Regions from separate parts of the Mesorhizobium sp. P170090 genome, predicted to be linked through region 3. Evidence: predicted binding sites of a transcription regulator. Region 3 holds the regulator's gene; each other region holds the start of a gene.
The links. Region 3 encodes PhoB, which activates phosphate uptake and scavenging genes when phosphate is short. Its sites were predicted from a motif close to TGTCATNNANCTGTCAT; they were not measured.

Region 1 (10,533 bases), 4.9 Mb from region 3:
GGCCGCCGGGATAGCCGACCGCCTTCACATCGGGATTGTTGAGCAGTGCCGCGGTGATCACCGGGATCGCCAGATTGGGGTCGGACGCCCATTCGCCGCTCGGCGGCGAGGACAGCTGGATGACCTCGACGCCGGCTTCCTTCAGCGCGGCCACGGTGCCGCGCTCACGCGCACCGCGGGCCTCGTTCTCGAACGGGCCGATCATGATCGCCTTGTCGCCGGCCTTGAGATTGCCGAGCTTGAACGCCTCGACGCCGAGCGCGCGGCCCTGCTGCTCCTGCTGAGCGCCGACATAGCCGCCGCCGAACGCAGCCACCACCGTCGGCACCGGCACGTTCTGGTACATCATCTTGATGCCGTCCTTGTGCGCCTGTTCGGCCAGCGGCATGATCGCGGCGTCGCCGGGATGGCCCATCATGGCAATGCCGTTTGGCTTCACGGCCACGGCCTCGCGCAATTGCTGCACCATCTTCTCGACGTCCCACTGCGAGAAGATATAGTCGACCTTGGGTCCGAGATCGGACGCCGCCTGCTTGGCGCCATTGTAGACGATGGTGCCGAAAGCGTCGCCCTCGGCGCCGCCGACGAAAAAGCGGATGTGGACATCCTTGCACCACTGGGCGTCGAGCGCCTGCGCCGGCAGAGTGGAGATGGCAGCGCACAGCGCCGTGGCGGCGGCCACGACGGTCGAGCGCAGAAGTGTCGTTCTCATTGCGATGCTCATGCACGTTCCTCCCTTTTGTCCTCGGTGAGCCGAGGGGTTTCGTCATTCGCCTGTCGGCAGTGCTTGTCGGCAGTGCTTGGCAATCTGTCAGGCCGGCTCCTCCCACCGGCCCTCGGTCACGCCGGGTTCGGCAGGTAGGTCGCTCCTCCCCGGCATTGCTTGAGGTATTCCAGCCCGCGCACCTGGCCTGTGATTTCGAGGTCGCCGCGATAGACCGGGTCGTGCCAGCCCTCGATGTCGATGGCGCCCTTGTAACCGGCCAGCCGCAATTCGCTGATCACCCGCGTCCAGTCGCTGTCGCCAAAACCGGGCGTGCGCATCTGCACGAAGGGCAGCTTGCCGAACACGCCGTGCTCGCGGATCACATCCCAGCGCACCGTCGCGTCCTTGCCGTGGACATGGAAAATGCGCGGCGCCCATTTGCGGATCTGCGGCATCGGGTCGATGAGGTAGACAAGCTGGTGGCAGGGCTCCCATTCGAGGCCGAGATTGTCGTCGGGCAATTCGTTGAACATCAACTCCCAGGCATCGGGATTGTGGGCGATGTTCCAGTCGCCGGCCGCCCAGTTGCCATCCATGGCGCAATTTTCGAAGGCAATGCGCACGCCCTTGTCGGCGGCGCGCTTGGCCAGTGGTCCCCAGACCTCACGGAAGCGCGGCAGGCTGTCGGTCAGCTTCTTGCCGCGAAGGCGGCCGGTGAAGCCGCTGACCGTCGAGGCGCCGAACAGATGCGCGTTGTCGATGACGGTTTCCCAGGCCGCGAGCACGCCGCGATCGACCTCGCCATCCTCCAGCGGATTGCCGAACACGCCAATCGACGACACGGCGACATCGGCATCGCCGATCGCCTCGCGAATCTCACCGGCGAGCCGCCGCAAATCCTTGCCGCCCAGCGTCTGCCAGAAGAAGGGCTGGATGCTCTCGAAACCGAGCGGCAGAATCTCTTTGATGTAGGCGGCGGGGTCTTCGAGATTGGCCCGCACCATGGTGCCGATCCGGATGTCGAGAAGCGGGTTTGGCATCATGATGCTTCCTGTGTGATTGCGACGCGCCGTCCGGTCTCGGCGCTTTCGATGGCGCCGAAAACCATGGCCAGGCTTTTGATGTTGTCGCTGCCACGGGTTTCCGGCTCGCTACCGGTCTCGATGGCGTGGATGAAATCCTTGATGACGCCGAGATGACCGCCGATGCGGTCGGCGGGATCGAGCGGCGGCACGATGATGGGCTGGGTCAGGTCGAAAAGGCCGTCGCGGACCGACAACACAACTTCGGCCTTCAGCCCGTCCTCGCCGTCCCAGACCAGGCTGCCGTGCTCGGCGACGATGCGCCATGTGCTCTCCCAACTGGTGCGGAAGCCCGCCGCGCACCAAGAGCCTGCATAGGTGAACCGCTTGCCGCCACCGAGATCGAAGATAGCGCTGGCCGACGATCCCTGCCGGTACCAGGAATTGGCCGGCTCCCATTCCTGGCAAAAGACACCGGCGGGATCGCCTGCGACCATGTAGCGGGCGGCGTCGAATGTGTGGATCGCCATGTCGAGCAAGAGCACATGGGCCATCTCCTCGCGAAAGCCGCCGAAATGCGGCGCGATGAAGAAGTCGGCATGGATGCTGGTCGGCTTGCCGATGGCGCCGGAGTCGAGAAAGCGCCTGATGCGCCGGACATTGGCGACGTAGCGGCGGTTCTGCACGACCGCATGGACGCGCCCCGCGTTACGCGCCGCATCGACGATGGCGCGCGCATTTTCCGGAGTATCGGCCAGCGGCTTTTCCGTCAGCAGATGGCAATTATGGGCAAAGGCGGCAAAGGCGACATCACGCCGGGCGGCTGGAACCACGACATCGAACACCGCGTCGGGCGTGGTCTGGTCGAGCACCGCGTCGAGGCTGGTGCCGATGACCGCGCCGTCGAGCCCGTATTCGTGCGCCCTCGCCTTCGCCCGTTCGGCGTCGAGATCGACAAGGCCGACAATGGCCAGCCCGTCGATCTGCCTCGCGGCATCGAGCCAGGCCTTGCTCATCGCACCACAGCCGACGAGGACGGCATTCATCATCCGGCATTCCTCCCGTCCGGTCCCTCCAGACCGAATGTCACGGCATTTCCGGCATCACCGTAAACGTTTCTCCGTAAACGTTTACGAGAACACACCCGATGGCGTAGAATGTCAATCGGCTGTCAGCGAAAATCATCCCGAAGCCTTGGCCTGGGCGGCAGCCGGTGCTAGCCAAGACAGGGGGAGAACTGTCCTTGGCGTCCAGCATCCATGACCTCGCGCGTCACCTGAACATTTCGATCGGCACCGTGTCGCGGGCGCTGAACGGCCGCGCCGACGTCAATGCCGACACCCGCCAGCGCGTGCTCGCCGCCGCCAAGCAATTGAACTATTCGCCCAACCAGTCCGGCCGCAGCCTGCGGCAAGGCACCACCCATTCGATCGCCTTCATGCTGCAGCCGCATCCGGGCGACCAGCAATATGGCGAACCGTTCTTCATCCCGTTCCTGATCGGTCTGCAGGGCCGGCTGGCCGAGGATGACCTGGATCTGATGGTCGTCATGGGCGAGCCCGGCCAATATCAGCAGGAGAGGCTGCGCCGCGTGGTTGAGACGCGCCGGGCCGACGCGGTCGTGTTGGCCAATACACGGCGGGAAGACGATCGGATCGACTATCTCAGCAAGGCCGGCTTTCCCTTCGCCACGCTTGGCCGAAGTCAATCCGGCGACGACACCTATCCTTCGCTCGATATAGATTTCGAGAGGGCGGGTGATGAAGCCGTCGACCGGCTGGTCGCGCGCGGCCACCGCCGCATTGCCGCCATCCGCCCTTCGCTTGATCTCAACTTCGGCTACCTTTTCCTCGACGGCTACCGCAAGGGGCTGGAGCGGCATGGCATCGAAGTCGACCCCGGCCTGATCGCCGACGGCTTCATCAACGAGGCAGGCGGCTACCAGGTGACGCCGCGCGTGATGCTCTCCAAGGACCGGCCCACAGCCATCATCTTCAACAATGACGCAATGGCGCTCGGCGGCTGCAAGGCACTGGCCGAGATGGGCATCAGGCCCGGCCACGACATCGCGGTGATCGTCATCGTCGACACGCCGCTCTGCCGTTATTTCTCGCCGGCGCTGACCGCCTTCCGTCCGTCGCTGGAGCCGATGGGCCGGCGGCTGGCCGAAATGCTGCTGGCCTCGCTTCCCGCCTTTGCCGGCCCGGAAGGTCCGCGCATCATCCGCGAAGTCTGGCCGCTGGAACTGATCGCCCGCGACAGCGATTGATCATTGCGCTCTTCCCTCTCCTACAAGGGAGAAGGAAGAGGCCCTCTCTGTCACGCAAGTATCATGTTCGCGTCCTAGACCGCTTTGCGAGAGGGCGACATCGTCGATGCGATGCGGTGGCCCCTTTGCGCCGCTCAAGGCTTGTCACAAAAAGGATCTCCATGAAAATCTCGCACCGAACCGTGTCGCTCGGCGCCGCGCTGGCGCTGTTTACCGCCCTGACCCCTGCCCTTGCCGACAGCACCGCCACCGTTGGCGGCTTCGTCAACAAGGGCCTGGTCGGCGTCGGCCGCATCCCGGCCGATCAGAAGGACAAGTTCGGCGAGACCTTCGGCTCCGGCTCCGGCATGTCCATCGACGCCGCAAGCTGGACCCGTGGCGCGGACGGCTACAAGGGCTCGCTCTGGTTGCTGCCGGACCGTGGCTACAATGTCGTCGGCACCACCGATTACCGGCCGCGCCTCAACACTATTCATATCGAATTCACGCCGACCGCACTGGGCGCCACGCCCACCTCCGGCCAGGAACAGACAGGCGTCAAGGCGACGCTTGCCGATTCCCTGCTCCTCACCGACGACAAGGGCGCTGACGCCACCGGCCTCGATCCGCTCAACGGCGTGCGCGCGGCCAATGGCGACCTGCCGATCCTGCCCGAGGCCAATGGCAAGCTGGCGCTCGACAATGAGGCGATCGCGCGGCTGCCCGACGGCACCATGTTCATCTCTGACGAATACGGCCCCAACATCTACCGCTTCTCGGCCGACGGCCATCTGTTGTCGGCAACGCAGCCGCCCGCCGCTTTGGTGCCGATGCGCAAGGGCGCGCCGAACTTCGCCTCCGACAATCCGGGCCCCGGTGCAGCCGAACCCGATCCGAAGGATCCCGAAACCGGCCGCCAGAACAATCAAGGCCTCGAAGGCATGGCGCTGACGCCGGACGGCAAGTCGCTGATCACTGTGCTGCAGTCGGCGCCCCGCCAGGATGGCGGCGATTCGCCCGCGACGCGCCAGAACACCCGCGCGCTGGTCTACGACGCCTCCGACCCGGCCCATCTCAAGCTGGTGCATGAATATGCCGTGCCGCTGCCGGTGTTCAAGGACGCCAAGGACAAGACCAAGGTCGCCGCGCAGAGCGAAATCGTGGCGCTGTCCGACAAGACCTTCCTGATGCTGGCGCGCGACAGCGGAAACGGCCAGGGGGTGAAGGGCGATACTTCGCTGCTGCGCCAGATTTTCGTCGTCGACGTCTCTGGCGCCACCGACATTGCCGGCGGCGCCTTCGATGCCGCCGACAAGCCGCTGGCGCCCAAGGGCGTGCTCGACCCCTCGGTGACCCCGGCCAAGCTGACGCCGTTCATTGACATCAACGACAACAAGGAACTCGGCCGTTTCGGCCTGCATGACGGCAAGCCGAACGACAAGAACAATCTCTCGGAGAAGTGGGAAGCAATGTCTGTGGTCAGCCTGCTCGATCCGGCGCTGCCCGACGACTATTTCCTGTTCGTCGGCAACGATAACGACTTTCTCACCCAGGACGGTTTTCAGGTCGGCGCGCCCTACAAGGCCGACGACGGCGCCGATGTCGACACCATGTTTCTGGTCTATCAGGTCACGCTTCCGGGCCTCGCCAAGAAGTAGCCGTTTACGGAAAGGCGGACGCGCCCGGCGCGTCCGCCTCTAAACGTTTGTCGGCGATCAGCGATGCCGTGAAGGCACCTATTTCAAAATCTCCGCATCCCTTGGCACGCCGGCATCTATCGGCTCGGCGGTCCGGCTCGACACGGCCATGATCTTGCCTGCGGCCGACAGGTTCGGGCGCACATAGACCTGGGCTAAGCCGTTGACCCGGCTGTAGAGGTCGATAATGTCCTGGTTCATGAAGCGCACGCAGCCCGACGACGCGTTCTTGCCGATGGAATCCCATTCCGGCGTGCCGTGCAGCCGGTACATCGTGTCCTTGCCGTCGCGGAACAGATAGAGCGCACGCGCGCCGAGCGGGCTCTGCGGTCCCGGCGGCATGCCGTCCTTATATTTCGCCAGTTCCGGCCGGCGCTGGATCATTTCGGGCGGCGGCGTCCACACCGGCCATTTCTTGCGCGCCTGGATCACGGCGCTGCCGGTCCAGCCAAACCCGGCCTTGCCGAGGCTGACGCCATAGCGCATTGCCTTGCCGCCGTCGCGCACCAGATAGAGAAAATGCTCGGATGTATCGACGACGATCGTGCCGGGTTTTTCGCCGGTCGGATCGTCCACGATCTGGCGCACGAACTTCGGATCGAGCTTGGCCACGGGGATTGCCGGCAATGAAAAGCCCTCATCGACGCGCGCCGAATACATGGTGGCGGCATCGCCCAGAGCCGGTTCGGGCGCCGGAGCGGGCGTTGGCGGCACCACGACGTCGGTCGTGGTGCAGGCTGAAAGCGCCATGGAAGCGGCACCCAAAGCGGATATTCCAAGAAACGCGCGCCGGTTCAGGCGCTCGGAAAAAAGCGGATTGTCGGACATGATCCCCCCAGCCTATTCATCATATCCAACAGGATATGCGACCCCACGCGGCGACGACCCATATCCCATTCCGAATGTTTTGAGAACTGATTAGCTTGAAGCCGCCAGGTGGCATGTTCCAATGCCGCATCGACCTTGTCCGTCAAATCGGCGATCATTGCCGGGCGGACTTTGAGATGAACCTTCGCCGAACAGCCCATGGACGAAAAAATACCACCGCGCCGGCGCACCGGCGACCTGACCAGCGGCCCGATTCCGCGCACGCTGCTTTTGTTCGCTCTGCCGGTGCTCGGCTCCAATGTGCTGCAGTCGCTCAACGGTTCGATCAACGCTGTCTGGGTCGGCCGCTTCCTCGGTGAATCGGCGCTGACCGCCACCTCCAACGCCAATCTGGTTCTGTTCCTGATTCTTGGCACCGTATTCGGCATCGGCATGGCCGCCACCATCCTGGTGGCGCAATCGGTTGGCGCCCGCGACCTGCCCGAGGCGCGGCGCATCGTCGGCACCAGCGCCAGCTTCTTCTTCCTCGTCTCGGCTATCTTCGCCGTCTGCGGCTGGATCTGGGTCGACGCCATCCTCAACACACTGGGCACCCCGCCCGATGCGCTGCCGCTGGCGCGCTCCTATCTGCGTATCATCTTCGTCGCCGTGCCGATGATGAACCTTCTGTCCTTCGTCATGACGGTGCTGCGCGGTGCGGGTGATTCGCGCACGCCATTCTTCTTCATGGCGCTCGCGGTCGTGCTCGACATCATCCTCAATCCGCTGCTCATTCGCGGCATCGGCCCCTTCCCCGAACTCGGCATCGCCGGCTCCGCCACCTCGACGCTGATCGGCCAGACGGTGAGCGTGATCGCCATCCTCGTCGTGCTTTATGCCAAAAAGCATCCGTTGCGGCTCGCCGGCGCGAACCTCGCTCTGCTGCGGCCGGATCCGGCGCTGCTCAGGATCGTCGTCTTCAAGGGCGTGCCGATGGGCCTGCAGATGATCGTCATTTCGGCGGCGGCGCTGACCGTGATGGGCATCGTCAACTCCTACGGCTCGCAGGTCGCCGCCGCCTACGGCATCGCGGCGCAGCTGTGGACCTATATCCAGATGCCTGCACTGGCGATCGGAGCCGCAGTCTCGTCGATGGCGGCCCAGAATGTCGGCGCCGGGCGCTGGGACCGCATCGGTCGCATCGCGGCGTCCGGCGTCGGCTTCAACCTGGTGCTCACCGGCGCCCTGGTGGCGCTGCTGTTCCTCTTCGACAGGCCGGTGCTCGGCCTGTTCCTTAGCCGCGACAGCACCGCAATCGACATTGCAGCCCACATCAACAAGGTGGCGTCCTGGTCGTTCATCCTGTTCGGCGTCACCATCGTGCTGTTCGCCACCGTGCGCGCCACCGGTGCCGTGATGCCGCCGCTGATCATTCTGGTGATTTCCGTGCTGGTCGTGCGTACCGGCTTTGCCTACTTCTTCAGGAGCTACATCGGCGAGGAAGCGCTGTGGTGGAGTTTTCCGGCGGGATCGATCACCTCGCTGGTGCTGGCCGCCGCCTATTATCGCTTCGGCCGCTGGCGCACCATGCACATGATCGAGGACCGGCCGGCCGCCGGCGAGCCGCCCGACACCGGCCTCGGCATCCCGCGCGGACGGGCAAACATGGCGCCCGAGACGCCAAACGGGTGAGGCTCAGCGCGCGTATTTGACGCCGAACCCCAGCGCTACGACAGAGAACAGCGTGATCATGCCGGCGAAGGCCAGGCTTGCCGTCGTCGGAGTGGCCCAACTCGACAGCAGCCCAATGCCGATCACCGGCAGCGCATTGCCGCAGAAGCAGCAGATGAAGAACGCCGACACCAATTCGGCGCGACGCTCGGCAGGTGCGATCTGGCTCACCACCTGCAGGCCGCCGCGATAGCCGAGCGCCGCCGCCACGCCGCACACAGCGGTGGCGGCAACCATCAGGGACATCGACGCGAAAAACTGAGCAGCAACCATCAGCCCTACGGCCGGGATCATCAGCGCCAGCGCGGCCAGCATGCCGGCGCGACTGGACAGTCGGGTCGTGGCCAGAATGGTCGCGGCCGCAACGATCGACAGTTCAAAGAACAGCCCGCCGGCCTCGGCATGGTTGGCCACATGCAGCTGCTGCGCCAGGATGCTCGGCGCCAGGGCTGCATAGAAGCCGACCAGCGCCATGGCGCCGAAGCCGGTGACGGCCGGCGCCACGAAAGCGGCGCGGATATCAGCGGGCACCGACAGCCGCGGCCGCAGCGAAACGTCGACCAGCCTTCCCGGCCGCGAAACGGTTTCCCTGGTGCGCCAGATCAACAGCGTCACCACCACGAGCAAGGCAAGATAGACCGCAAACGTTAGTCTCAACGGCCAGGGCGCATATTCGGCGAGCAGGCCCGATGCCAGCGCGCCGAGGCCAAGGCCAACGAAGTTGGTGCTGGTGGCGATGATTGCCGCGCGCGATTTGTCCTTACCCTCGATCAATTCGGCAAGCCAGGCCGTGCCGGTTCCCGCGCCGACGCCGATGCCAAGGCCGCTCAATATGCGGGCGACATCGAGCCATGCGACGTTCTCGGCCAACAGGAACACCAGCGCGCTGACCACCGCTATGGCCATCGACGCCAGCGCCGCAGGACGGCGGCCAATGCCGTCGGACAAGCGCCCGAACATCAGCAATGCGCCGAGATTGCCGACGACATAGACGGCGTAGACCAGCGTCAGCGTGATCTGCGAGAAACCGAAGGCCTGCTTGTAGATGACGTAAAGCGGCGTCAGCACCGTGCTGCCGGCGAACAGAGCGGCGATCATGGCGGCAACCGCGGCCATCGCGGGCCGGCCATCGAGTCCGTTGTCGCGCGTTATGGTCTCGGCATAGCTGGTCATGGCAACCTCCGGCCAATCGCCCAACGCCCAATTGCGCCCCAACGTCCATGTAAGGATGGCCGTTCCACGCGCCGAACTTCATCCTGACAACCTTGTCAGGATGGTCTTGCCCGAAATCCTCGCTTAACGTCTTTCCATCGAGAAGGAGAATCCATGGGAAAAGGCAGAGTCGAGGCATTCACCGATGGGGTGGTCGCCATCATCATCACCATCATGGTGCTGGAGCTGAAAGTGCCCCATGGGGAGGATTTTTCAGCGCTTCTGCCGCTGTGGCCGATCTTTTTCAGCTATGTCTTGTCGTTCATCAATGTCGGTATCTACTGGAACAATCTGCACAACATGTTCCACACCGTCCAAAGGGTCGACGGCCGCGTGCTGTGGGCCAACCTCAACCTTCTGTTCTGGTTGTCGCTGATGCCGGCGACGACGGCCTTCATGGGCGAGAACCATTTCGCGCCGGTCCCCGTCGCCGTCTATGGCATCGACCTGGTGCTGTGCGCGGTCGCCTACACCTTTCTCGCCACCAAGCTGCACCATTTGCACGGCAACGACACCGCCTTCGCCAAGGCGCTGGGCAATGACCGCAAGGGCAAGATCTCGGTGGCCCTCTACGCCGCCGCCGTCCCGCTTGCCTTCGTCAACCAATGGATCGGCGTTGCGATCTTCGTGCTGGTGGCCGCCGTCTGGTTCGTTCCGGACACGCGTTTTTCGCGGGTGCTGGAAAAGTAGCGTAGGACGCCTCTACTTGCGCATCGCCTTCAGCTTTTCGGCAACCGACGCGGCTAGGTCGGCATAGCGCTCCTCCAGCCGCTCGGCCGCCTTGATGATCGAAAAATCATGGCCGAATTTTTCCAGCGCCATGCGCAATTTCTCGACGAACTCGGCCTGTTTTTCGAGTGCCGAAAACAAGGTCTTCACCTGCGCTTCGCTTATGTCCGGATTGGCAAGCATCTGTGGCACCTCGCGGCCCATCTGGTCGCCGGTGGCGGTCTGCTCCTTCAGGATCGCAACCCAGTCGGTCAATCGGCAGTCTCCTGTTCAGCCGCAGCATGCACAGCCGCCGTTGATGCGGTCAACCCGAACACGCGGGACGGCCTTGCACGATGCGCGTCCCGCGCTAAGTTCGGCGCCACCCGAACCCTAGGAAAA
Region 2 (10,533 bases), 310 kb from region 3:
AACGGCAACGTCGCCCTTGGTCTCGATGCGCCATTCGACCTTGGCGCCGGACGAGTTGAAGCCGGAAAAGCTCTCCCAGACCGAGGTCATCTCGCCGCCGGGCGGAAACCCGTAGAATAGCGATTCACGCGCATCGTCGTAGGCGATCAGCACGGGATAGCCGCGATAGCCGGAGCAGGCGAGTTCGGCCCAGTCGCCATCGCCTTCCTCGGCCTGCGCATAGGTCACGCAATCCTTTTGCGAGTCGAGGTCGGTGTAGACGCTGGATATGCCATCGGCATGGGCTGCCTGGCAGAGGGCGGCGAGGGCGAATGGAACAAGCAGCAGGGTTCGCATGCGGACTTTTCCCTTGAGGTTGGCCCCAGCCTATCGCCAAATTTGCGGCCGGCCTAGCGTGCCAATCTCAACGTTGGCGCCGCCCAAATCGCCCTGCCGGGCAATTCTCCCCCTGAACGGGAGAAAGTGGCCGGCTGCGCCGCTGGCGACAACCTTGCAACGCTGGCAATTGGCGAAATCGTGATGAGAGCGTTCCTCGCCCCATTTCCGGGAAAGGATGCCGGCAGGTGAGGGGCGGCGCCAACGTTCGAAATGTTATTTCTTCAAGCTCGCCTCGATCAGCAGGTCGGCGTTGTGGGCGACCGCCGCCGCCGGGCCTCCGAGGCCGAAGAGCTGGCCACTGATATAGGCGCCTTCGATCAACAGCAGCAGGCCGTCGCCGAGCGTGTCAGGGTCTTTAGCGCCCATCGCTGCGGCCATGGCGCGCAGGCGGTGGCGCAACTCCTGCTTGTTGGCCTCGCTGACGACACGCGCCGGATGGCCATGTTCGGGATATTCCACCGCCGCGTTGGTCATGCCGCAGCCGCGATAGTCCGGCCTTTGCGTGCGCTTGCCGACGCGAGTCAGGAAAGCCCTGAGCTGTGCGCGCGGGTCGCCGGGGTGGGCAGCCACGGCTTCGTCGAAACGCTCCCAATACTCACGGTCATATTGCCTGAGATAGGAAGCGGCGAGCTCGTCCTTGGAGGGAAAGCTGCGGTAGAGGCTGGGCTTGGTGACGCCGGCGCGCTTGACGATCTCGTCGACGCCGATCGCCCGGATGCCGCGGCGGTAGAACAGGTCGTACGCCACGTCGAGGATTTTCTTGGCAGCCTTGGGCGGTGCCACTGCATGACCGTCCTTGATGGTCAGTTCAAAATTTTTGTCCGTTGGCATGGTATGACTCGATTGACGTGTTACCGATCGGTACGTATACAGGTCCTCACCCTGCAACGTACCGGTCAGTAACATGATAGCTCAATCCCGTCCGTTTGGCCAGCGCTACGCTTTCGTCGTGGTTGGCGTCATCTTCCTCTGCCTGTTGATCGCGGCCGGGCTTCGTTCCGCACCCTCGGTGATGATGCTGCCGTTGGATAAAAGCTTCGGCTGGGGGCGCGATACGGTTTCGATTGCCGCCGCGATCGGCATCTTCCTTTACGGCCTGACCGGGCCGTTTGCCGCCGCATTGATGGAGCGTATCGGCTTGCGCCGCACGCTGCTTGCCTCGCTTGTGATCATGTCGGGCTCGACCGCGCTCAGCCTGCTGATGACCGAGCCATGGCACCTGTTCCTCACCTGGGGCGTGTTTTCCGGCATCGGCTCCGGCGCGGTCGCCACCGTGCTCGGCGCCACCATCGTCAACCGCTGGTTCAAGACCAATCGCGGCTTGGTGATGGGGCTGATGTCGGCCTCCAGCGCCACCGGCCTCTTGGTGTTCCTGCCGCTGCTGGCATCGCTCGCCCAGTCGGGCGGCTGGCAGCCCGTCGCTACCGCCGTCTCGATCGCCACCGCCTGTCTTCTGCCGCTGGTCTGGCTGTTGGTTCCGGAGCGTCCCGCTTCGATCGGCATGGTGCGCTATGGCGCCGGGGCCGATGACGTGCCGCCGGTATCGCCGGCATCGCAAGGCAATTTCCTGGCGCATACGCTCAACACGCTGCGCCGCGCTGCCGGCACCCGCGTCTTCTGGTATCTGTTCGCCACCTTCTTCATCTGCGGCTTCACCACCAACGGGCTGGTCGGCACGCATCTGATCTCCTTCTGCGGCGATATGGGCATCCCCGAGGTACAGGCCGCGGGCCTGCTGTCGCTTATGGGCATTTTCGACCTGATCGGGACGACGCTCTCGGGCTGGCTCACCGACCGTTTCGACCCGCGCAAGCTGCTCGGCGTCTACTACGGCATTCGCGGTCTGGCGCTGATCTATCTGCCCTATTCCGGCTTCTCGGCGACCAGCCTGATCATCTTCGCGGTGCTCTACGGTCTCGACTGGATCGCCACCGTGCCGCCGACGCTCAGGCTCGCCAACGAGGCCTTCGGTGACCGCAGCGGCCCGATCGTGTTCGGCTGGATCGTAGCCGGCCACCAAGTCGGCGCCGCCACCGCCGCCGCCTTCGGCGGCACCATGCGCGAATTGCAGGGCAATTACGAACTGGCTTTCCTGATCGCCGGCATGACGGCGATCGTGGCTGCGTGTCTGTCGCTGCTGATCAATACGAGCAGGCCGGCTTTCGATCCGGAGCCGCAAGCGGCGTAAGGCGCGGTACTAATCTCCCCCCTCAGGGGGGAGATGGCCGCGAAGCGGCCAGAGGGGGTCCGTGCGACCGGACTCAGCCTCTTGCGCAGAGGTCGGCGCTCCAAGCGAGGCGACCCCCTTCTGTCGCCTTCGGCGACATCTCCCCCCTCAAGGGCGGAGATCACCTGTCGATTGTTATCAAAGTTTCATCTTCCCGGGATGTGGCTGAAACATTGAAGCTGGAGCTTGCTGGCACCGTTCGAAGCCATCAGGAGACAGCCATGAACAAGATCTCGTTGACCCGCCGCGCTTTCGTCACCTCTGCCAGCGCCGCCGGTCTGCTCGGCGCATCGGGGCTCGCTTTGCCCTATTATTCGCGCGCCAGCCAGCGCCCGGCCTTCACCCATGGCGTCCAGTCCGGCGATGTCGATTCCTCGAGCGGCATGGTGTGGACGCGCACCGACCGGCCTTCGCGCGTCATGTTCGAAGTGTCGTCGACGGAAAACTTCGCCAATGCGACGCGGCTGGCGCCGCTCGATACCTCGCCGGCCAGCGACTTCACGGTCAAGCGCCTGCTTACCGACCTCGCCTCCGACCAGGATATCTTCTACCGGATGACTGCCGCCGACCTGTCGGATATCAACGCCGTTTCCGAACCGATCGTCGGCCGTTTCCGCACAGCACCCGCCTCGAAGCGCGACATAAAATTCGCCTGGTCGGGCGACACGGCCGGCCAGGGCTGGGGAATCGATGAGACCGGCATGAAAACCTACGCCACCATCGCCAGGCACACGCCGGATTTCTTCCTGCATTCCGGCGACACCATCTATGCCGATGGCGCCATGAAGGACGAGGTAGACCTGCCTGGCGGCGGCAAGTGGAAAAACGTCGTCCTGATCGACGGCAAGCGCAAGGTGGCCGAGACGCTGGATGAGTACCGCGACCAGTGGAAATACAACATGATGGACAAAAACGTTCTGGCCTTGAGCGCCATCTGCCCGACCTTCTACCAGTGGGACGATCACGAGGTGCTGAACAACTGGTCGGATTCGAAGAATCTCGGCGCCGACAGCCGCTACACCGAAAAATCCATCCATGTGCTCGCGGCGCGTGCGGCGCGCGCCTTCCATGAGATGACGACGATCCGCTACGAGCCGTCCGAGCCCGGCCGCGTCTACCGCAAGATCGCGCATGGGCCGCTGCTCGACGTGTTCTTCCTCGACATGCGCTCCTATCGCGGCCCGAACGGCCCCGACATGCAGGAGGACATGACGCCGCAGTCACGCATGCTGGGCGAACAGCAGACGAAATGGCTGAAGCGCGAGCTGACGAATTCCAGGGCGACCTGGAAGATCATTGCCGCCGACATGCCGCTCGGCCTCGTCGTCTGGGACGACGGCGCCAAGAAGGTCGGCGCGGAAGCCATCAGCAATGGCGACAATGGCCTGCCCAAAGGCCGCGAGCTCGAGATCGCCGACCTGTTGCGCTACATCAAGACTGCCGGCATCACCAACACGGTCTGGTTGACCGCCGATGTCCACTACACGGCGGCGCACTATTACAACCCCGACAAGGCGCGGTTCCAGGATTTCAATCCTTTCTGGGAATTCGTCTCGGGCCCGATCCACGCCGGTACCTTCGGTCCCAATGATTTCGACATGACCTTCGGCCCGGAGCTGAAATTCATCAAGGCGCCGACCACCGAACAGGGCCAGAACCTGCCACCCTCGGCCGGCCTGCAGTTCTTTGGCCTGGTGGACATTTCAGGGGCGACAGAGCAGCTGACCGTGCGGCTGATGGATCGCGACGACATCGAGCTTTACAAGGTGACGCTCGATCCGGTGCGGTCGGCGTAAGCCTTTGGGCCGGTGCGAAGGATCGCTATGCCTGGAATGGGCAGCCGTCAGTCCGGGTAGCAAACCGTCGGAATCTTCGGCCACACCGCGCTGTCGCAGCCTGCAACCCGCTGCCTCTGCTTGAAAGAGGCGCTGACCGGGCCGGTGACCACGGGGTCGACGCCATCAGGGGCGTCGGCAAACATCTGCTCGGCCGTCCGGTCGGGCGACGACGCCGGATTGGCTTCCTTCACCGTGGCGGCCGATTGAGCGGCATTGGCCGCCAGCACGGCAGCGAATGCGACCGAAGCGATGAGGGGCCAAAATCGGTTGAGTTTGTCGGTCATGAATTTCGAACTACCCGGGCCCAGAAAGGTTCCCGCCTTGGTTAACAAAACCATCTCACACCGAGATGCTTAAGATTTGATGAGTATTTGGTGGTGCGCCTCCTCTTTCGCAATTGCGAAAAACCCTGTATGAGCCGCGCAACCGAAAGAGGCGGCGCCTTCTGGCCTGCTGCCTGCAACGCTCCCGAGACCACAAAATGAAAATTCGTAATATCGCGATCATCGCGCACGTCGACCATGGAAAAACCACCCTCGTCGACCAATTGCTGCGGCAATCCGGTTCCTTCCGCGACAATCAGCGCGTCGCCGAGCGCGCCATGGATTCCAACGACCTCGAAAAGGAACGCGGCATCACCATCCTGGCCAAGGCGACCTCGGTCGACTGGAAGGACACCCGCATCAACATCGTCGACACGCCCGGCCACGCCGATTTCGGCGGTGAGGTCGAGCGCATCCTGTCGATGGTGGATTCGGCGATCGTGCTGGTCGACGCCGCCGAAGGCCCCATGCCGCAGACCAAGTTCGTCGTCGGCAAGGCGCTCAAGGTCGGCCTGAAGCCGATCGTCGTCATCAACAAGATCGACCGTCCGGACGCCCGCCACGTCGAAGTGGTCAACGAGGTGTTCGACCTGTTTGCAGCGCTTGACGCCACCGACGAGCAGCTCGACTTCCCGATCCTCTACGGTTCTGGCCGCGATGGCTGGGTCTCGGAAAATCCGGAAGGCCCGAAGGACCAGGGCCTGGCGCCGCTGTTCGACCTCGTCATCAAGCATGTGCCGGAGCCGACCGTTCATCCCGGCCCGTTCCGCATGATCGGCACCATCCTGGAAGCCAATCCATTCCTCGGCCGCATCATTACCGGCCGTATCGAGAGCGGCACGCTGAAGTCCAACCAGGCGGTCAAGGTGCTGCACCATGACGGCACCCAGATCGAAACCGGCCGCATCTCCAAGATCCTCGCTTTCCGTGGCCTCGAGCGCCAGCCGATCGAAGAGGCGCAGGCGGGTGACATCGTCGCCATTGCCGGCCTGTCCAAAGGCACCGTCGCCGACACGTTCTGCGACCTGGCGGTGACCGAGGCGTTGCATGCGCAACCGATCGATCCGCCGACCGTGACCATGTCTTTCCTGGTCAATGATTCGCCGCTCGCCGGCACTGAAGGCGACAAGGTGACCAGCCGCGTCATCCGCGACCGCCTGCTGCGAGAAGCCGAAGGCAATGTCGCGCTCAAGATCGAGGAATCGCCCGACAAGGATTCGTTCTTCGTTTCCGGCCGCGGCGAATTGCAGCTGGCCGTGCTGATCGAGACGATGCGCCGCGAAGGCTTTGAAATCGCCGTGTCGCGTCCGCGCGTCGTCATGCAGAAGGGCGAGAACGGTGAATTGCTGGAGCCGGTCGAGGAAGTCGTCATCGACGTCGACGAGGAGCACGCCGGCATCGTCGTGCAGAAGATGTCGGAGCGCAAGGCCGAGATGGTCGAGCTGCGGCCTTCGGGCGGCAACCGTCAGCGCATCGTCTTCCACGCGCCGACGCGCGGACTGATCGGCTACCAGTCGGAACTGTTGACCGACACGCGCGGCACCGCCGTGATGAACCGGCTGTTCCACGCCTACCAGCCCTACAAGGGCGAACTGCCGGGCCGCACCAACGGCGTGCTGATCTCCAACGAACAGGGCGAGGCAGTGGCCTATGCCATGTGGAACCTCGAAGACCGCGGCCCGATGGTCATCGACCCGGGCGTCAAGGTCTATCAGGGCATGATCATCGGCATCCATAGCCGTGACAACGACCTCGAAGTGAACGTGCTGAAGGGCAAGAAGCTGACCAACATCCGCGCCGCCGGCAAGGACGAGGCGGTGAAGCTGACGCCGCCGATCCGCATGACGCTGGAGCGCGCGCTGGCCTGGATCCAGGACGACGAGCTGGTCGAGGTGACGCCGAAGACCATCCGCCTGCGCAAGCTCTATCTCGACCCGAACGAGCGCAAGCGCTTCGAGAAGTCGGCCAAAGTGGTCGGCGCGGCGTAACGGTTTTTGTTTTGGCGAGATGGGGACGACCCAACCCATCGTCTCGCCGAATGGGACAGGCTTCCCACTGGGAGCAGCCTGGCGCCCAGCCAGCCCAGCGGTGTCTCTTCAAAGGACCACAGCGGAAGCTCATAGTGTCATGATATTCTCGTTCCTCTCACTCCTCCGCACGGTATGCTAGCTGTGGGTGGAGGCGAGGAAACGGGTGTGCGAAATGCCGTTCGGGATTTCGTGCGGAGTCTTATGCAAGACGACACGCGGCGAAGGCTCGCAGCCCACAAAAAGCTTGTTGGATTTGGCAACGCGGCACTGCCGGCGATCGAGTATGAGCTGGCAAAGATCGATCTGGGTAAGGTTTCCCATCGCGAAGTTTCAACGGTTGTGGCGGGCCTCGCTACTGCCCTGCACGATATTAACGAAGATGCATCTCGACGATATATTTCGGATTCGCTTGCAGGACCGATAACTCCCCTTATGCGCGCTGCGCTCCGCAGCATCGTTCGCTTTGCGATGGACGACTGGCTGCGGTCTTCAGTTGGCGACATCACTGTTCTGGAGCATGGCAAGCTCGACAGTGGTTTGGAGGCGGCGCGGCACATTGGCCACTGGCTTGCAAATGTACCTGCAGCCGATCTGATTGGCATTTCGCGAATCTATATAATCCCGGAAATCCCCGAACCCGAGTTCGCCGGCACTTACCTCCAGACAGTATCGGTCATCGAGATTGTCTGGCGACGCCCATCCAAACATTGGATTGGCAACGCATTTCGCAGATTCATGATCGAGAAAACGCTCTATCACGAAATAGGCCACCATGCGCTGCAGCATGTCGAAATGGGACAAGACCCCGATCAGGAAAAGCAGGCAGACCGCTACGCATGGAAAATGATGCGCAGGGCACATCCCAATCTATGGATGCTTACTTTTCCTCTGCGGTTCCTTGGCGCGTCTGAACGACGGAAAAATGCCAAGGAGTTGGAAGCCGTATAGGATGCGTTTCGAAAGGTCGGCCAAGGTGGTCGGTGCAGCTTAAGGGCGCGCAATGAGCGACAAACTGGTCACGGCTGCGGTATTCGACAATCGGCCCGAGGCCGCGGTCTGCATATCGATGCTTCAAGCCTACGGGATTTATGCATTTTCGGCGCATCTCGATACGAGCGGGCAAAGCCTGACCCATGTGCAGGTCGCCGACAGCGATCTCGAAGCGGCCAAGGGTTTGATCGCTTCGACCTCTGAAGAGAGCGATTAACCCCTGGCCGCAGCGGCTCATCCTCCGGCCGCCGAGATGATGACTTCGCGATCCGCTTCGCCGGCTAGGTCGATGCGGATGGTCGTCCCCTCGCGAGCCGGCTTGCGCAAAGCCTTGGCTCCCTCCGGAAAGACGGTCAACACCAGCTTCTCCTCCAGTGCCTGAAGCCGCGACCGCGAGATGCCGAGTTCGCCGGCGAGCAGACGGTCGAGCCGCAGCGATGTCGGCATTTCCAGCCCAAGCCTGATTTCAAGCGCGGCTGCGGGTCGGCCTTCGCCGCCGAGCCGGTGTTTGTGAACGGCGACATCGGGAAACTCTTCGACGCGGCCGACCCGGTTTCGCAAAGCCACGACATCGAAGGCATGGCGGCGGGCGAGGGCCGGATCGTTGCTTTCGAGCGCTGCCAGCAGCGCGGGTTCGATGTCGCGGCGGTTGCAGCGTTCGAAAATGCCGAAATTCCACGAATTGTCGCAGTCGATGCAGCGATAGATCAGCCAGACATCAATGCGTTTGCCATTGGCGTTGACGCGGAATTTGTCGCTGCAGCGATAGGCTTTCACGGCGCCGCAGCGGTTGCAGTGGATCAGGGGTCGAGGTGCGATTTCGGGCGCGATTGCCCAGTGGATAGCGAGATGTTGGGACAAGCCGGAAGACCTTCCAGTGTGGAAGTTCTTCAGGCCGGCAATGGCGAGATGCCCATGCGGGCACGGCGTGGCGAGAGCTAGCTATGTCGGAAATCAGCTGTCACGGGCGGCAAAGCGCGCGACAACGGTTCAGCAGTGCCAAACCGGTCTCGAACCGCCGCCTGAGGAACACGTGAAATGGAGCAGGCACCGCTTAATGCGGCGCCCTGCCAAGTGTGATCAGGGGAGTTGGCGAGACCGGCGGTTACTGAGGCAAAATGAAGCTCGAAATGAATGTCGGGACGGTTCTTCTAGCGGCAAGATGCCGAGCGGGCAAGGTTCATAGGGTGTCTCGCCCTGCTCAGGCGAAGGCGATCTGTACCTTCATCGATTTGTTGCGGTCGCCGGCGATCTCGAATGCCGCAACCGCCTCGTCCATTGGATAGATGCCGGTCAGCAGCGGCTTAACGTCGACGCGACGGTTGTTGATCAGATCGACGGCCAGCGCGAACTCGTCGTGGAAACGGAAGGAGCCGTGCATTTCGATCTCCTTGGCGACGATGAGATTCTGAGGCAGCGACATGTCGCCGCCTAGGCCGAGCTGCACGAGCACCCCGCGCGGCTTCAGCACATCGAGCCCGGCTCGCACCGCGCGCTCATTGCCGGAGCATTCGAACATGACGTCGAAACTGCCCTTCTCGACATTGTAGCCAGCGAGCTTGTCGGCATCTGTGGCGACATTGATGGTGCGGTCGGCGCCGATCTCGTTGGCCTTGGCCAGAACCGCGTCCATGACATCGGTGACGACGATCTCACGCGCGCCGTGGACACGTGCGGCAAGGATGCTGAGCGCACCGATCGGCCCGCAGCCGGTGACCAAGACCCGCTTGCCGAGCAGCGAGCCGGCGCGGTTGACGGCATGCAGCGTTACCGCGAACGGCTCGGCAAAGGCGGCTTCGTTGATGGAGACATGGTCGGCGATCTTGTGGCACTGCCAGGCCTCGGCGACGAGGCGCTGGCGGAAGGCCCCCTGTATGTGCGGCATCGGCATGGCGCTGCCGTAGAATCGCATGTCGAGGCATTGGTTCTGCACGCCCTGCAGGCAGTATCGGCACGCATTGCAGGGCCGGCTGGGCGAAATAGCGACGCGGTCGCCGACGGCGAGGCTGGAGACGCCGGCGCCAAGCGCCTTCACCGTGCCGGCGACCTCATGTCCGAGGATCATAGGCTCGCGCAGGCGCACCACGCCGAAGCCGCCATGATTGTAGTAGTGCAGGTCCGAGCCGCAGATGCCGCCGGCCTCGACCGATATTTCGACCTGTCCGGCGCCAGGCGCGCCCGAATCGGTCTCTTCGATGCGCAGGTCTTTTGCGGCGTGGATGACGATTGATTTCACGGCCGCGATCCTTTCTCAAACCGCTGGCACGGGCAAGTCCGATCTCCGAAATGTGTCGCGTTCGTTGGCTCATCAGGCAGAGGGGTGCCAAATTGACGCCGATCGGATATTCTTCGCCATCCAACGCTCGAAGGCTCCGTCATGCACCTCACCTCGCTCCTGATCTTCGCCGCCGCCTTGTTCGTCGCCGCCGGTTCGCCCGGACCGTCGATCGCCGCACTGGTTGCCCGCGTCATCTCGAAGGGCTTTCGTGACGTGTTTCCGTTCCTGCTCGCCATGTGGATCGGCGAGGCCATCTGGCTGTCGCTGGCGGTGTTCGGGCTGGCGGTCGTGGCGCAGACCTTCCATTTCGCCTTCGTCGTCGTGAAATGGATCGGCGTCGCTTACCTCACCTACCTCGCCTTCAAGATGTGGACCGCACCTGTCGACGCAAAAGAAGGCGAGATGCCGCGCGAGGATTCGGCGACAAAGCTGTTCTTTGCCGGCATGGCGGTGACGCTCGGCAATCCCA
Region 3 (10,533 bases):
CTTGAATTCGCTACCTGAAATCTCGCCATTGCGGGCGTCGAACAGCGCCTGCGTCGAGCGCAGCAGTGACAGATGCAGATCGATACGGCTTTCGATGCGGTTGAGCGCGTCGTCGGCCGTCGCCTCGAACTTGATGCGCGCCGCTTCCTGGGTCGCGAAATAGGCGAAGCCCGCCATCGTCAGGCTGATCAGTGCAACGGCAATGAAGGCAAGGATCGGGAAAAACTTCTTCAACGCAGGCCCATGGACGGTTCGGGACCTTTATGGGCAAGTCGCCGCGGCAAGACAATGGCGCGGCCAAGCCATAATGACAGCTGGCATATCATGCATATTTAGCCGGCTTATCGATCTCGAGCATCAGTGAATACGACAGCTGACGATAGCGTGGTCTCAGGCCGCGATCTTCAGCGCACCCGGACCGGGAATGGCGCCGGGCGGGCACTTTCCCAGGATGATCATGCCGAGCACTTCGTCCTGGGTCACATCGGTGGTGCGCGCGGTGCCGACGACCTGGCCGTTCTTCATTACGCAGACTCGGTCGGCAAGCTCGAACACGTCGTGAATGTCGTGGCTGATCAGGAAAATGCCGATGCCGTCGGCCTTGATCTGCTTGACCAGTTCGCCGACCTGCGCCGTCTCCTGCGGCCCAAGCGCGGCCGTCGGTTCGTCCATGATCAGGATGCGGGCGTTGAACAGGATGGCGCGTGCGATCGCCACCGACTGGCGCTGGCCGCCCGACAGCTTGATTACCGGCTCCTTGAACCGCTGGAAGCGCGGATTGAGCCGGCTCATCACCTTGCGCGCCTCGGCCTCCATGGCGACATCGTCGAGTGTCCCCCACGCGGTCATCAGTTCGCGGCCGAGGAAGAGGTTGGCGGCAGCGTCGACATTGTCGGCCAGCGCAAGCGTCTGGTAGATCGTTTCGATGCCGTATTTCTTGGCGTCGCGCGGAGTGGAGATCGAGGCCTCCTGGCCGTTGACCAAGATCTGGCCGGCATCGCGCTTGTAGGCGCCCGACAGGATCTTGATCAGCGTCGACTTACCGGCGCCGTTGTGGCCAAGCAGCGCCACCACTTCGCCCGGGAAAAGATCGATGGACGCATCGTCGACGGCGCGAATGCCACCGAACGCGATCGAGATGTTGCGCATGTCGATCAGTGGCGTACCAGTGGGAGCAGTTTTTTCCATAATCGTTCCTCCCTAGACGCGCTTGCGGTAGACGGTGTCGAGCCAGACGGCGATGACCAGGACAGCGCCAACGACAATGCTCTGCAGCGGCGAGTCGATGCCGAGCAGCACCATGCCGGATTGCAGCGACTGCATCAGAAGCGCGCCGAGCATGGCGCCCATCACCGTTCCGGCGCCGCCCGCGAGCGACGTGCCGCCGATGACAGCGGCCGCGATCACCAAAAGCTCGTCCAGTGTGCCCAGCGCATTGGTTGACGCATTGAGACGGGCCGACGAGATCGCCGCGCTGATTGCAGCCAGCACACCCATGATCATGAACACCTTCATGGTCACCCAGCGCGTGTTGATGCCGGCGAGTTCCGCTGCCTCCGGATTGCCCCCGATGGCGAAGACATAGCGGCCGAAACGCGTGCGCTTGGTGATGAACGTCATGATGATGCCGACAATCACCGCCATCAGCACCGGTATGGCGATGCCATGCGCGATGAACAGCCCGCCTTCGGGAACGGTGATGCCGTTCTGCTGTGCATACTGGCGCACGATGCCGATCGGCCATGGATAGGAATTGGCGATCCACACGGCGCCGAGGATGGCCGCGCAAGCGACCACGCCAAGCAAGGTCTCGGCCCAGACGGGGCGCAGTGGAAAGCTGAAGCGCTTGCGTTGCGAGCGGCCGTTGAGCAGCGCGAAGGCGACCGCTGCGCCGGCGACGATGCCGACGATCCAGCTGGCAGCGGCGCCAATCGAGCCGCGTGGTCCGCCGCCCATCAGCTGGAAGGTGGCGTCGAGTGGCGCGACCGTGCGCCCGCTGGTGATGAGCCATGCCATGCCGCGCCAGACCAGCAGGCCACCAAGCGTCACGATGAAGGCCGGAACCTGCATATAGGCGATGATGAAGCCCTGGAACGCGCCGATCAGCAGACCAAGCACCACGCCGGCGGCAAGCGCGATGATCCAGAGCCAGGGGTTTCCAAGCTGGAAGCCGATGATGCGAATCAGGAATTCGGCCTGTGCCACGCCCATGATCATGCCGATCACGCCTTCGGCGGAGCCCACCGAAAGGTCGATGTTGCGCATGACGATGACCAGTACCATGCCGGTCGCCATGATCGCGACCGAGGACGTCTGCACCGACAGGTTCCAAAGATTGCGCGGCGTCAGGAAAAGCCCACCCGACAGGATATGTATGCCGACCCAGATGACCAGCAGCGCGCCGACCATGCCGAGCATGCGCGTGTCGAGCTCGGTCGCTTTCAGGAACCGGGCGACCGCGCCGAGTTCAGACGCTCGTGCCGTATCGGCCTGCGGATTTGAGGTCGTGTCGGTCATGATGTCCTCCAGCGGCTTGCCGTCTGGCGCGGATGCCGGACCACAGCCTAGAAGTTTGCCGCCGATGGCGGAAACACACAATTCTCGTAGAGAAAACGCCGCGGCTTGACAGCCGCGGCGCCTCATTTCTTCAAGTCGTCGAGATCAGTTGCAAGCCGCGACGCTGCCGGCGGCGACGCCCGTGCAGACTTCGTCCTTCTTGATCCAGCCGGCGTCGATGACGACGTTGAGGTTGTCCTTGGTGATCGCGACGGGGGTCAGGAACAGCGACTTGACGGTGTTGCCGCCAGGCGTGGTGAAGTCCTTGGCGCCGGCAATGTCGCCCGTCTTCTTGCCATCGGCAAGCTGCGAGGCGATCTCGGCGGCGTTCTTGCCGAGTTCGCGCGCGTCCTTCCACACCGACACCGTCTGCGTGCCGAGCGCGATGCGGTTCAGAGCGGCATGGTCGCCGTCCTGGCCCGAGACCGGAACCGTTCCGGCAAGGCCCTGCGCCGTCAGCGCGGCGACAACGCCGCCGGCTGTGCCGTCATTGGCCGCAACCACGGCATCGACCTTGTTGTCATTGGCGGTCAGGAACTGTTCCATGTTCTTCTGGGCATTGGCCGGCAGCCAGCCATCGGTATAGGCCTCGCCGACATTCTTGATCTTGCCCGAGTCGATGGCTTCCTTGAGCACTTCCATCGAGCCCGAGAACAGGAAATCGGCATTCGGATCCGAGCCAGAGCCCTTGATAAAGACATAGTTGCCCTCGGGCTTCGCCTTGAACACTTCGCGGGCCTGCATGCGGCCGACTTCTTTGTTGTCGAAGGTCAGGTAGAAGACGTCCTTGTTCTCGATCAGGCGGTCATAGCCGACGACCGGAATGCCTTCGTCCAGCGCCTTCTGCACCGCCGGGCCGATGGCCGACGCGTCCTGCGCCAGGACGATCAGCGCGTTGGCGCCTTGCGAGATCAGGCTTTCGACGTCGGTCAGCTGCTTGCCGGGATTGGACTGCGCGTCGGCGGAAATGTACTTGTCGCCGGCGGCTTCGATCGCCGTCTTCATCGCCGCCTCGTCCGTCTTCCAGCGCTCTTCCTGGAAGTTCGACCAGGAGACGCCGATGACCTTGTCCTTCGCCTGCGCGACCGAGACCAGCGTCAGCGACATGGCGGCGCCCGCCAGCATGGCGGCTGCAAATCTGTTCATGATAAACCCTCCCTGCGCCGCGCGCGGCGCGACAAAACTGGCCCGAAGGCCTGCACACAGAGGCTCCATTTTTTCGAGCCTCGAAAAAACACTGGTTCAATGATAAAGCGCTGTCAACATGGTTTCTGATGGCCTTGCCGAATTTTTTCGAGCTCCGCAATAAACAATGACAGGGCTGCCGGCGTCTGCCAATATTTGGCTGGTGCCGTCGAACGCCTTCACTATCATGAGGCGCGAGGAGGCCGGGAGGAAACAAATGTCGGTTGGAATCCGCCACGACGATCTGCGCCGTCGCAACCGCGCGATGGTGATTTCGGCCGTGCGCCGGGCCGGCCAGCCGTCGCGGACCGAGATTGCGGCGACCACCGGCCTCAGCCATTCGACCATATCGGCAATCTCGTCTGATCTGATTCAAGAAGGCATCCTGATTGAAGGCAAGCCTGGCGAGACCGGCTCGCTGAAACGCGGCCGGCCGCAGGTCGGCCTTGGCCTCAATCCGGAAGCGGCGGCGGTGATGACCGTGGTGCTGTCGCTGAACTTCCTCTCCGTCACCGTCATCGACTATGCCGGCCAGGTGGTCGCGGAAGAACAGCGCCGGCTCGACACGCTGACCATGCCGCGCGACGAACTGATCGGCGAATGCGTAGCAATCGTCCGGCGGCGTCTCGAGGACCCGGACCTGGACGTCCAGAGCATCGCCCGCATTGCCATGGGCATCCAGGGCATCACCGATTCGCAGGCGCGGGCCATGCTGTGGTCGCCAATCACGCCACTGACCGACATTGCCTTCGCCGACATGTTGGAAGCGGAATTCGGCATTCCGGCCACCATGGAGAACGACTGCAATATGATGGCGGTGGCGCTGCAATGGCGCCAGCCCGAGCGCTACCGCGACAATTTTATCGCCATCCTCTTATCGCACGGCATCGGCATGGGACTGGTGCTGAAAGGCGAACTTTTCACCGGCACCCATTCCTCGGGCGGCGAGTTCGGCCACATGATCCACCGTCCGGGCGGCGCGCTCTGCCGCTGCGGGCGGCGCGGCTGCGTCGAGGCCTATGCCGGAAACTACGCCATCTGGCGCAGCGCCAAAATGATGGGCGAGGATGCCGAGCCGGTCGATATCGGCGACGCTGATATGCGCGCACTCGCCGCGCGCGCCCGCGAAACCGACGGCCCGGAGCGCGAAGCCTATCGCAAGGCCGGCGAGGCGCTCGGCTTCGGCCTCGGCAGCCTGTTTGCGCTGATCGATCCGGCACCCGTCGCCATGGTAGGCGTCAGCGCCGCCGCCTTCGACTTGATCGAACCGGCATTGCGCGAAGCGATCGCCCAGACCGCCGGCGGCCAGCACTCGAAATCGATCTCCTTCGACACCGAGCCCAACGAGCTGCCGCTGATCCGCGAAGGCTGTGCCATGCGCGCGCTCGGCTTCGTCGATCAGGAGATTTTCGCGCCGGGCATTCAGGCCAAATCCGGCAAGCATGTCGCCTGAATGGCCGGCAACGGCGCGACGCGCAGCATCCTAGTCTTCCCTGATCGCGTAGCCGGCGCCGCGAATGGTACGGATGACATCCGGCATGCGGCCGTTGTTGACCGCTTTGCGTAAGCGCCCGACATGGACGTCGACGGTTCGCTCGTCGATATAGATCGTCTCGCCCCAGACATTGTCGAGCAGTTGGCTGCGCGAGAACACGCGGCCGGGATGGCGCATCATGAATTCGAGCAGCCGGAACTCGGTCGGTCCGAGCCTGATCTCGCTCTTCTTGCGGTAGACACGGTGCGACTCGCGGTCGAGCACGATGTCGCCGACCTTGAGCACGCTGGACAGCACTTCCGGCTTGGCCCGGCGCAGCAGCGCCCTCACGCGCGCCATGAACTCCGGCGTCGAGAATGGCTTGACCAGATAGTCGTCGGCGCCGGTGGACAGGCCGCGCACGCGATCGCTTTCCTCACCGCGCGCGGTCAGCATGATGATCGGCAGCCGCTCGGTTTCGGGCCGCACTCTAAGGCGCCGGCAGAGCTCGATGCCGGAAACAGCGGGCACCATCCAGTCGAGCACCAGGAGATCGGGCACGTTTTCCTGCAGGCGGATCTCGGCCTCGTCGCCGCGTGTCACCACCTCGACGTGATAGCCTTCGGATTCGAGGTTGTAGCGGAGGAGCACGCCTAGCGGCTCCTCGTCCTCCACGACCATGATGCGTGGCGCGATCATCGGCAGTTCACCCTCATCAGGCCGGCATGGCCATCGCCGTCTCGTCCTGCTTCGGACGATTGGCGGGCAGTTGCTGGCCGGTCAGCACATAATACGCATTTTCGGCGATGTTGGTGACATGATCGCCGATGCGCTCAAGATTCTTGGCGCAGAACAAGAGATGCGTGCAGGCGGTGATGTTGCGAGGGTCTTCCATCATGTAGGTCAAGAGCTCACGAAACACGGACGTGTATTTGACGTCGATGCGCTCGTCGTCATTCCTGAGTTTTGCAAGCGCTGCCGCATCGGTGGCGGCATATTCCTCGACGACGCCTTGCACCTGGATCAGCACCAGCTGCGCCATGGCGTCGATGGAGTGCGAGAGGTCGCGCGGCGTGACGCTCAAGCCCACGGTGCCGACGCGTTTGGCGATGTTCTTGGCGAGGTCGCCGATGCGCTCGAGGTCGCCCGCCATGCGGATCGAGCCGACCACGGCACGCAGATCGTTGGCCATCGGCTGACGCTTGGCGATCAGCGTGATGGCGCGGTCGTCCAGTTCGCGCTGGCGCGCATCCATGATGGCGTCGTCGGAAACGACACGCTGTGCCAGCGCATTGTCCGAATTGAGCAGCGCCCTGGTCGAGCCGCTGACCATCGAGCCTGCCAGATCGCCCATGTCGCGGATCAGCTTGCTGATCTGCCCGAGCTCTTCATCGAAGGAGGCGACGGTATGTTCACCCATGATCTTGGTCCTCGTGCCTGAAAATTCACCCGCCGGACGGCTCAGCCGAAGCGGCCGGTAATGTAGTCCTGGGTGCGCTTGTCGTCGGGGTTGGTGAACATCTTGTCGGTGGCGCCCTCCTCGACGAGATAGCCGAGATGGAACATCGCCGTGCGCTGCGACACGCGCGCCGCCTGCTGCATCGAATGGGTGACGATGACGATCGTGTAGTTCTGGCGCAGCTCGTCTATCAGCTCCTCGACACGGGCGGTGGCGATCGGATCGAGCGCCGAGCAGGGCTCGTCCATCAGGATCACCTCCGGCGACACGGCGATGGCGCGCGCGATGCACAGGCGCTGCTGCTGGCCGCCGGACAGGCCGGTGCCGGGCTCCTGCAGGCGGTCCTTGACCTCGTTCCAGATCGCCGCCTTCTTCAGGCTCTGCTCGACGATCTGGTCCATGTCGGACTTGCGCTTGGCCAGCCCATGGATGCGCGGGCCGTAGGCGACGTTCTCGTAGATGGACTTCGGGAACGGGTTGGGTTTCTGGAACACCATGCCGACGCGTGCGCGCAGTTCGACGACATCGATGTTCTTGTCGTAGATGTCGTCTTCATCGAGCGTGATCTTGCCGGTCACCCGCGCCGAATCGATGGTGTCGTTCATGCGGTTGAGGCAGCGCAAGAAGGTCGACTTGCCGCAGCCGGAGGGGCCGATCAGCGCCGTCACCTGGTTCTGGCGGACGTCGAGATTGACGTCGAACAACGCCTGCTTCTCGCCATAGAACACGCCGACCTTGTCGCCGCGCATCTTGATCACTTCGTTCGACTTGGCGTTCATTTTGTCGCCCACTGCATTCTCAAGGGACTGTTCGGTCATGATGTTCATACCAAATTGCCTTTTTTCTACCAGCGCCGCTCGAACCGGCGCCGGAGCACGATCGCGGTGATGTTCATGGCCATGAGGAAGACGAGCAGGATGATGATGGCGCCGGACATGCGCTCGACAAAAGCGCGCTCAGCCTCGTTTGCCCACATATAGATCTGAACCGGCAGCGCGGTCGCCGGATCGAAAGGCGTCGTCGGATAATCGGCGACGAAAGCGACCATGCCGATCAAGAGCAGCGGTGCTGTCTCGCCGAGCGCACGCGCCAGGCCGATGATGGTGCCGGTAAGGATGCCTGGGGCGGCAAGCGGCAGGATGTGATGGAACACCATCTGCATCTTGGAGGCGCCGAGACCTAGGGCCGCCGAGCGGATCGACGGCGGCACCGCGGCAAGGGCGGCGCGCGTGGCGATGATTATGGTCGGCAATGTCATCAAGGTCAGCACCAGGCCGCCGACGAAGGAAGCCGAGCGCGGCATGCCGAGGAAGTTGATGAACACGGCAAGGCCAAGCAGACCGAAGACGATCGACGGCACCGCCGCGAGATTGTTGATGTTGACTTCGATCAGGTCCGTAAAGCGGTTCTTCTTGGCGAACTCCTCCAGATAGATGGAGGCGGCGACGCCGATCGGCAGCGCCAGCAACAGCACGATCACCATCATGTAGAACGAACCGATGATGGCCACGCCCATGCCCGACGTCTCGGGCCGGCTGGAGGCGCCATAGCTGAACAGGCCGGTGTTGAAATGCTCGGCCATCGCGCCTTCGGCTTTGAGCTTGTTCATCCAGTCGATCTGCTGGTTGGACACCTTGCGGCGCGCTTCATCGACGCCGAGGTCGATCTGGCCCTTGAAGGCCGAGTCGAGATTGGCGGCGGCCAGGATGTCGACGTCACGCGTCGTGCCGATCACCGACGGATCGGCGGAGACGATGTCGCGCAGCTGGACGCGGGCGCCTTCCGACAGGAAGCCCTTGAGCTTCAGCATCATCGGCTTGTTGGCCGGATCGATGCCGAGCTTGGCCACCAGCGCGTTTTCGGCGAGCTTGGGATAGTTCGCCTTGATCAGCACATTCGGGTCTGTGGCACGCTTGTTCGAGGGGTCGATGACCTTCTCATCGAAGGTGATCGGAAGCGTCACCGTCGTCTGCCAGAAGGCGGTGTAGCCTTTCGAGACGATGGTGATCAACATGATGGCCAGGAACGCCAGGCCCACCGAGATCGCAATCACGCCATAGATGCGGAACCGGCGTTCGGCGGCATAGCGCGCCTTCAGCCCGATGTCGCGGCGCGGACGCGCGACGGCACCCGCCATCGTGTCCAGGGGGATGTCGGTCATTCGTACTGCTCCCGGTACTTGCGCACAATGTAGAGGGCGACGATGTTCATCACCAGCGTCAGCGCGAACAGCGTCAGGCCGAGCGCGAAGGCGACCAGCGTCTGCGGCGAGTTGAACTCGAGATCGCCGGTCAGCTGGTTGACGATCTTGACGGTGATGGTCGTCATCGCCTCGAACGGATTGGCCGTCAGATTGGCGGCGACGCCCGCCGCCAGCACGACGATCATCGTCTCGCCGATGGCGCGCGACGCCGTCAACAGGATGGCGCCGACGATGCCGGGCAGTGCCGCCGGCAGGATCACCCGCTTGATCGTCTCGGAGCGCGTGGCGCCGAGGCCGAGCGAGCCGTCACGCATTGCGCGCGGCACCGCGGTGATGATGTCGTCGGACAAAGAGGACACGACCGGGATCAGCATGACGCCCATCACCAGGCCGGCGGTGAAGATGCTCTGGCCCTGGATGAAGGGCGAGCCGCCGGTGAGTGCCGCCGACAGGTCGCGCAAGAACGGTCCGAGCGTGACCACGGCGAAGATGCCGTAGACGATGGTCGGGATGCCGGCCAGCAGTTCAAGCGCGGGCTTGACCACCGACCGGACGCTGCGCGAGGCGTATTCGGACATGTAGACCGCCGACATCAGCCCGACCGGCACTGCGACCAGAAGCGCGACGGCGGCGATGTAGAGCGTGCCGGCGAGTAGCGGGATCAGGCCGAACTGACCCTGGCTGCCGCCGGAACCGGCGGCGGCGAAACGCGGATCCCACACCGTGCCGAAGAAGAAGCTCATCGGTGATACGCTTTCGAAGAAGGTGATCGTCTGGAACAGCATCGACAGCACGATGCCGACCGTGGTCAGGATGGCGATGGTCGAGGCCGCAAGCAGCCCCCACAGCATCAGCTTCTCGACATTGTTGCGCGCCCTGGCGCGCGGCGCGATCTGCCTCAGCGCATAGAAGGCGCCGGCGACCGACAGCGCGAAGGTCAGCACGGCGCCGAACAGGCCGAGCCGGTCCTGGACCTGGTTCGCCTCGACCGCGATCGGGATCATGTAGTCCTGTGTGTCGCTGGCCAGTGCCACGCCCTTGGCGGCGAGCAGCGGCTGCAATTCGGCGAAAGTAGCGGGAAGTGCGGTATCGCCATCGAGCCGGCGCAAGCCCTTGGCCAGGCTCTTCACCAGGCTGGCGTCGAGCGCTTCGCTGGCGACCTTTGTGTCGGCGGTGCGCTCGGGCAAAGCGGCATGGATATGCCGGTCGAGATAGAAGGAAGAGCCGATATCCCAGACGGCGAGCAAAAGGACGGCAGGCAGGACCGCGAGCAGAAAGGCCCACCAGCCATGATAATGCGCGCGCGAATGCGGCTTGACCTTGCCGGTATCCTGCGCCGCGGCGCGCTGGCGGCCGACCACAAAAGCGACCACGCCTATGGCGATGACTATGGCGAGTACGAGCAAGGACGACATAACCCACCCCAGGGAAAATTCAGATCGCCGCAGCCGTTGCGGCAAGCGGCGAAGTCAGGGCGCGGAGTTCATCCGCGCCCTGATCCGTCCGTTGATTACATTGTCTTTCCAGCGGCGAAGGCGTCGCGCTGGCCCTGACGTTCGGCGTCGGGAGCGGAAACCAGGCCGTACTGGGCGAGCGGGCTTTCCGGGCCGATCATCTGGTCATCAAGGAAGAACTCGACATATTCCTTGAGGCCGG

Region 1: a site for PhoB is predicted at 4,046-4,062, ahead of AC3EML_RS24540 (esterase-like activity of phytase family protein). Genes of this name have one in related genera too.
Region 2: a site for PhoB is predicted at 2,739-2,755, ahead of AC3EML_RS02505 (alkaline phosphatase D family protein). Genes of this name have one in related genera too.

Annotation. Positions count from the first base shown of each region.
Region 1 is NZ_JBYNWH010000001.1:5,050,112-5,060,644, forward strand. Features, by position in the region: gene AC3EML_RS24520 (substrate-binding domain-containing protein) at 1-724, opposite strand, end outside; gene AC3EML_RS24525 (sugar phosphate isomerase/epimerase family protein) at 841-1,746, opposite strand; gene AC3EML_RS24530 (Gfo/Idh/MocA family protein) at 1,746-2,777, opposite strand; gene AC3EML_RS24535 (LacI family DNA-binding transcriptional regulator) at 2,972-3,997, shown strand; gene AC3EML_RS24540 (esterase-like activity of phytase family protein) at 4,159-5,634, shown strand; gene AC3EML_RS24545 (L,D-transpeptidase) at 5,713-6,501, opposite strand; gene AC3EML_RS24550 (MATE family efflux transporter) at 6,700-8,172, shown strand; gene AC3EML_RS24555 (MFS transporter) at 8,176-9,384, opposite strand; gene AC3EML_RS24560 (TMEM175 family protein) at 9,538-10,113, shown strand; gene AC3EML_RS24565 (hypothetical protein) at 10,126-10,407, opposite strand.
Region 2 is NZ_JBYNWH010000001.1:497,594-508,126, reverse strand. Features, by position in the region: gene AC3EML_RS02520 (hypothetical protein) at 1-336, opposite strand, end outside; gene AC3EML_RS02515 (TetR/AcrR family transcriptional regulator) at 592-1,209, opposite strand; gene AC3EML_RS02510 (MFS transporter) at 1,283-2,566, shown strand; gene AC3EML_RS02505 (alkaline phosphatase D family protein) at 2,827-4,401, shown strand; gene AC3EML_RS02500 (hypothetical protein) at 4,449-4,727, opposite strand; gene typA (translational GTPase TypA) at 4,925-6,754, shown strand; gene AC3EML_RS02490 (M48 family metalloprotease) at 6,998-7,744, shown strand; gene AC3EML_RS02485 (hypothetical protein) at 7,797-8,003, shown strand; gene AC3EML_RS02480 (DUF1062 domain-containing protein) at 8,021-8,647, opposite strand; gene AC3EML_RS02475 (L-idonate 5-dehydrogenase) at 8,988-10,022, opposite strand; gene AC3EML_RS02470 (LysE family translocator) at 10,164-10,533, shown strand, end outside.
Region 3 is NZ_JBYNWH010000001.1:190,056-200,588, forward strand. Features, by position in the region: gene AC3EML_RS00940 (CHASE domain-containing protein) at 1-234, opposite strand, end outside; gene AC3EML_RS00945 (ATP-binding cassette domain-containing protein) at 391-1,188, opposite strand; gene AC3EML_RS00950 (sugar ABC transporter permease) at 1,201-2,517, opposite strand; gene xylF (D-xylose ABC transporter substrate-binding protein) at 2,662-3,702, opposite strand; gene AC3EML_RS00960 (ROK family protein) at 3,959-5,194, shown strand; gene phoB (phosphate regulon transcriptional regulator PhoB) at 5,225-5,914, opposite strand; gene phoU (phosphate signaling complex protein PhoU) at 5,931-6,635, opposite strand; gene pstB (phosphate ABC transporter ATP-binding protein PstB) at 6,677-7,501, opposite strand; gene pstA (phosphate ABC transporter permease PstA) at 7,519-8,835, opposite strand; gene pstC (phosphate ABC transporter permease subunit PstC) at 8,832-10,292, opposite strand; gene AC3EML_RS00990 (substrate-binding domain-containing protein) at 10,388-10,533, opposite strand, start outside.